Linked DNA regions of Glaciimonas sp. PCH181. The protein of the gene in region 2 purifies or fractionates together with the protein of the main gene of each other region. This does not show direct contact. Links are inferred from orthologs where the notes say so. Each region holds a gene or a part of one and is shown on either strand. Other genes may lie near its edges.

The links.
Region 1: the proteins of C7W93_RS16355 (region 2) and C7W93_RS03830 purify together in Escherichia coli (affinity purification with mass spectrometry, with the first as the bait; 2 studies listed by BioGRID). This does not show direct contact. The link is inferred for Glaciimonas sp. PCH181 from one-to-one orthologs.

What each region holds. Positions count from the first base shown.
Region 1 is NZ_PYFP01000001.1:862,181-865,293, forward strand. What follows is about bases 1-2,783. They hold C7W93_RS03830 (peptidylprolyl isomerase), read right to left. Parts: upstream 1,775-2,783; coding sequence 1,226-1,774; downstream 1-1,225. Other genes in these bases: mutS (DNA mismatch repair protein MutS), read left to right, coding at 1-42; C7W93_RS03825 (hypothetical protein), read left to right, coding at 39-1,046; C7W93_RS03835 (cupin domain-containing protein), read left to right, coding at 1,939-2,783. Also shown: more of C7W93_RS03835, read left to right, coding at 2,784-3,060. UniProt on the Escherichia coli protein: Folding helper with both chaperone and peptidyl-prolyl cis-trans isomerase (PPIase) activities. Chaperone activity prevents aggregation of unfolded or partially folded proteins and promotes their correct folding.
Region 2 is NZ_PYFP01000002.1:700,485-703,645, forward strand. Bases 270-3,100 are described here. They hold C7W93_RS16355 (DsbC family protein), read right to left. Parts: upstream 2,116-3,100; coding sequence 1,423-2,115; downstream 270-1,422. Other genes in these bases: C7W93_RS16345 (DUF3429 domain-containing protein), read right to left, coding at 270-621; C7W93_RS16350 (NTP transferase domain-containing protein), read right to left, coding at 748-1,344; C7W93_RS16360 (UbiH/UbiF family hydroxylase), read right to left, coding at 2,171-3,100. In the rest of the region: more of C7W93_RS16345, read right to left, coding at 151-269; more of C7W93_RS16360, read right to left, coding at 3,101-3,161. UniProt on the Escherichia coli protein: Acts as a disulfide isomerase, interacting with incorrectly folded proteins to correct non-native disulfide bonds.

The DNA.
Region 1 (3,113 bases), on a different replicon or contig from region 2:
CATTTAAGCAATCCGGATACAGCTTTTCAAAAAGTCGCATGAATCACCCCTCCTCGTTATTTGTAGACGATAAGTCGCATAAGTTGCGTCAGAAATTGGGACCAATTTACAGACAGATCACTGCCGGGACAATAGCCGCTGTGCTGGCACTATTTTTTCTCTCAGCGCCCGCCATTGCTGATGAGCAATCGGATACGAATGTCTTTAGTTTCGGTGTTATCGGACATCCGTTCCGCACAGCCTCGGACGACGTCACCCTGCGTACAGCGATCGCACAAACCGACGATGACAATCTGGCTTTCGTCGTCACTAATGGCATCAAGTCAGAGCAAGAACCTTGTTCCGACAAGATGTACCAGCAACGCAAGGCGTTACTCAATAGTGCCAAAAATGGTTTGATCGTCTCGCTATCTGCCAGCGATTGGGTTGCCTGTAAAAACGAAGCTGGGCGCTCAACGTCCTTTGAACGCTTGAATAGGATTCGAGAATTATTTTTTGCTGACGATTTTTCGTTCGGCGATACGCGTATCCCAATGAATCGCCAATCGACATCGCCAAAATTTCGTAGCTATGTTGAAAATGCGCGTTGGGAAATCGGTAATGTGATGTTTGCCACGATCAATTTGCCTTCTCGAAACAACCATTACATGTCCGAAGGTGGCCGAAACAGCGAGTTTGAAGATCGACTAATCGCCAATAAGGAGTGGCTGCAACGTATATTTGTGATTGCGTCGCAAAAGAAATCGGATGGGATTGTTTTATTTTGTGACGGAGATCCATTGGCGATACAACATCATCGTATATTCGATTTCAATGTTAAACGCGACGGCTTTGTCGAAATGCGCCATGCCATTAATGCGTTGGCATCAAAATTCCACGGAAAGGTATTGCTCATACACGAGCCGCCTACCGACACCGCCCCCATCCCCGCTGGCATTATCTGGAAAAAAAATCTGGGCGATATGGAGATCGCCACCGCCTGGATCAAAGTAACGGTTGATGAGCGTCATCCGGATTTTTTTGTGATGGATAAGAAACGAAACTAAGAGGACATTATTAATTCGCCTCTGTTTAGATTTAGATCTAAAAATAAATATCGAGCGTCGCAATTCGCTATAGATATAAAAAAGCCGTGAACAAAGATTAAAAATCAATGTTCACGGCTTTTTTCATCTGTAATCGCCTAAACGACGACAGATGCGATCAATCTATTGCATGTCGTTAATCAATGCAAAGGATGGCTGCGGAATTCATCTGCAGCATCGTCATCATGATCATCGTGCTCGCCATGGTGATGACCATGGGCACCATGCACGTGTTGATGAACGACTTCTTCCTCTGTTGCCTCGCGTACTTCGCCGACTGTCAAGTCGAAACGCAGCGCTATACCGGCCAAAGGATGATTGCCATCTAAAACGACTTTATCATCAGCGATATCGGTAACCGTAAAAATCAGAGATTGCTCATCATCATCTTCACCGTCTGGCGTGCCTTCAAATTGCATACCAACTTCTAACGGTGTCGGCAGACGATTGCGCGCCTCGATCTTCACCAGTTTTGAGTCATATTCGCCAAAGGCGTCATCCGGCTCAACTTGTAGCTCGACGTTGTAGCCAACTTCCTTGCCATCCAGCGCTTCTTCAATTTTTGGCAACGTGCCTTCGTAACCGCCGTGCAAATAAACCATCGGCTCACTACTCTCTTCGATCAAGTTGCCTTGAGCATCTGACAGTTTGTAGTGGACAGTCACAACCGTATTCTTGGCAATCTTCATGATCATTCCTTTCATTTAATGTGCGGACAGATTATACCCGCCGAATTCATCAGGTCCGCGGAACCAGAAAAATTTATCCGCAGATAATAAAAATCAGGGCGAATTCCAAGACTTGTGGCGTTAGTGCAGCATGCAAGGATAGTCAAACCGATATAATGCGGGCTATGAAAAATTTCACTTTACTGGGCGGCCTGTCGCCTGCGCAATTTTTACGCGATTACTGGCACAAAAAACCCCTGCTGATTCGGCAGGCGATACCGGGATTTAAGCCCTTATTATCCGCTGATGCGTTGTTCAAAATGGCTGCCCGCGACGACGTTGAGTCACGCCTGATCACCCATTTTAAGCAAGAATGGAAAGTAGAAAATGGACCAATCGCAACCGTACCGGCTATCAGCAAAAAAGATTGGACGTTATTGGTGCAAGGCGTCAATTTACATGACGACATGGCCGATGCGCTGCTAAGACAGTTTAGCTTCATCCCTGACACCCGGCTGGACGATCTGATGGTCAGTTATGCTACGGACACCGGTGGCGTGGGCCCACACTTTGATTCTTACGATGTGTTTTTGTTGCAAGCGCATGGGCAACGTCGCTGGAAAATCGGCGCAGGGCAAGATTTAACACTGGTACAAGGCAGCGCGCTAAAAATTCTCAAAAATTTCACGCCAGAGCAAGAGTTCGTACTTGAGCCAGGCGATATGCTTTACCTGCCGCCGCAATACGCTCACGACGGCACTGCCATCGGTGAATGCATGACCTATTCGATTGGCTTTCGCGCACCAGCATTTCAGGAATTAGGCGAGGCTTTTTTGCAGTTCATGGCAGACTCAATCGATCTTCCCGGCCGTTACGCCGATGCGGATCTGGCGCCAACCAAACATCCTGCGGAAATTGGGCGGAATATGCTCTCCCAAATATCAGATGCATTGAATAAAGTACGCTTTACGGACGATGACGTCGCCATTTTTGTTGGTGAATATTTATCAGACCCAAAAGCGACCGTATTTTTTGAGTCGCCTCCGCGGCCCTTAACACTGTCGCGTTTTACGGCTGCTATCGCCAAGCGTGGTGTCTCACTTTCGCGCAAGACACAAATGCTGTATCGCGGCAAACATCTGTTTATTAATGGTGAGTCATTTGCTGCGGGGCGTGAGGATAAGGCCTCATTATGCGTATTAGCAGATAATCGCAAATTAGACGGGCAAGCTGCCAGCGTAGTTTCCAAGGACGTGCTGGAGGCGCTTTATACATGGTACGAAGATGGCTGGATTAATCTCGGTTGATTAATCGCTATTAATAAATGACAAACATTAAATGAGATTGATAGAAAGGATTT
Region 2 (3,161 bases):
TTCCCGAGCGCTTTAATCGGTTTAACAGCCTTAAGACGCGCCTTGGAAACCGCTTTGACGCCGCCTTTGGCAACCTGCTTTTGGACAGACTTAGGCAGGGATTTAACACCAGCCTTTGCAGTAGGTTTTACGGCAGATTTTTGACTAGATTTAGGCACTAAAATTTCCTCTCACACCGGCAGCAAGCATCGCCAACACCATGGCGCCAACCGCTACACAGGTTAACTTATAGCGCAATTCCGTGAACCAGCCTGGCAAACCGTACCAGACGAACAAGCGCTTATCAACCTGATATGCAGCAATAAATCCAAGGATCAATAAAGTATAGCCATACGCAAAAAATAAGGTCGAAAACCATGCAATCGTGGTCGGCATAATGCCCCAGATCAACGCTTTTTTGGTCCGCTCAGCAGACAAATCCGCCCGCAGCACCATTGCACCCCAATGAATCCCGCCCAAAAACGATAAAACCGCCACGCCATAGGCCATCTGGCCACGAATAAAATCACCTATCCAGTCAGGGCTAGCAAACCAGCAGCCTAACGTCAATAATACAAAAGGAATCAATCCAGCGTAGCCGAGGATAAGGATCAGGCGTTTATTTAGGAAGTGTGGATTCATCGCAGAAGATAGACCGGTTAGTGAAGCAAGGCGTTAAAAAACCGCTAGTCTAGCGGCATCCGCACAAACCCGTATCGGCCTTGGTCATTTGCCAACTGCGCGAGACCTCAATCGGCGCATTACGGCTTATGAATGTGGTATATCGGCGACGGTATCGATATCCTGATGGATGCCCGGATCGTCCACCGCGACCTCTGTCACCGGAAACTGTTGCAGCAGACTGCGTGCGCCCTGATCGCCGCGCAACTGCAATAAGCGCGATAAATGATGACGACTGAAAGCCACCGGATTACCGCGCCGCTGATTAAAAACCGGCACCGCGATATCAGCGCCCTGCTCCAACGCAGTTTTCAACGCCACCAGCGTAGCAACCTGTACATAGGGCATATCGCCCAAAGCAATCACCCATCCGGCAGCGTTCGCCGTTTGCTTCAAGCCACATACCAGCGTCGCCGCCATCCCATCATCCGCATCGGCACAGGTCAGCAAAACACTGCCATCGCATTGTTGCGCCAATTGCATCGTTGCCGCTGGCGTATCGGATCGACAAACGACGTAGGTTGGCGAGCAAGCGCGCAGATTTTTCGCCGCGCTTGCCAGAACAGTCTGGCCGTCAGGCAGAAATTGCAGTAATTTGCTTTGTTTTCCGCTCGGATCAAATCGACGCCCGCGCCCGGCAGCCAGCAAAATACCAACTATTTGTTCTGAGGAGTGGGGATGCATAAGAGTTTAGCGGTGGGGCTTTATCGCCATATAACGTTATTGCCCCACCACCGCTTCGCCGCTAAAAAATGTTTTATCTTATTTAACAGTCGCAAATTTGGCTTCGAGCGCCTTGGCATCGATAAAGCCGGGAATGCGTGAGCCATCGGTAAAGATAATCGTCGGAGTGCCGGTCACATTCAGTTTCTGCCCCAGCGCCAACACTTTATCGTTCGGCGTATCGACGCAGCTTGAAGCGGCCGTCGCTGGTATTTTGCCGTTTATCATCCAGTCGTCCCAAGCTTTATGACGATCAGCGCTACACCAGACATTTTTAGACTTGATAGAAGAGTCCGGGGCCAGAATGTTGTACATAAATGTATACACCGTGGTGTTATCGACCTCTTGCAGCGTCTTGCGGAATTTTTTGCAATAACCGCAGTTTGGATCTTCAAAGACCGCAATAACGCGCTTGCCATTACCCTTCACCACCTTTATCGCCTGATCGAGTGGCAAATCAGAAAATTTCACCTTGCTGATTTCATCCATGCGTTCCTTGGTGAAATCGCGTGAACTATCCGCATCCAGAATCCGGCCTACAAACATGTATTTAGCCTGAGCATCGGTGTAAAAAATATCCTTGCCGACGCGCACCTCAAACATCCCCAGATAAGGTGTTTTAGTCACTTGGTCGACTTTAACGCCGTCGCCTAAACGCGGCTCCATTAATTTTTTTACATTTGCTTCCTGGGGCGTTTCGGCGATTGCCGCTGTCGTTACCATCCCTATCATCGCCACCAACAATAGTGGCTTTAAATAACTATTCCAAACTTGCATTACAACTCCCTTAATTTTTTTCCACTGTGCGGCCAAAAGCATGGCCCATTAATCGTCGCTTTAAGACCGGAAGTTTATCCAGCAAGTTCAATCCAGCATTTCGCACCAGGCGCAACGGCCCGATATCAAGCCCAAATAACCGCTCAAGACCGTCTGTCGCCACCTGCATCAACAAAATTTCTTCCTTGCGTGAGCGTGCGTAACGCGCCAATACTGTCGCATCGCCGCAATCGCGATGCGGGCCGCGCTCACTTAATACCTTAATCAGTGCCACGACATCGCCAAATCCCAGATTCATTCCATGCCCTGCCAGCGGATGGATAACATGCGCCGCATCGCCAATCAACGCCACACGCGGTGCGACCAGCGCATGGCTGCGGATCAATGACAATGGAAAATTCTGTACGATTTCCGGCTGCAACGGTTGTAATTGCCCTAACTGCTCACCAGCCAGCACCGACAACCGCACTGCCAACTCAGTCAGCGACTCACCCAGCAACGTCGCCGCCAACGCCTCTGGCGCAGACCACACCAGCGATACGCGCTTGCCCGGCAATGGCAATAAAGCAACGATCCCCTCTTCGGCCGTAAACCATTGATGCGCCACATCATGATGCGGCCGTTCGATCTCAAAGTTAGCAACGATGGCACGCTGATGATACGCCCGATAGTCGATTCCGATTTCGCATTGATTGCGAACCCACGATTGCGCACCGTCGGCACCGACCAACAACGCGGATTTCAGGACGGCGCCATCTTCCAGCTGCAACGTAGCGCCATCGGCATCGACCGTCATTTGCTGCGCACGGCCATATACCACGCGCACGTTATGCGCAAATTTCAGCGCCGCATCGAGCGCCTGATTCAAATTGCGATCTTCAACAATCCAAGCCAGCGCATTGGTCCGGGCACTAAAAGCATCAAAGTTGATCTTGCCAGCAGCGGCGTCCGCGCCACCTTTTACCAGCATGCTTTCCACCGGCGCGACCCGACTAGCATCC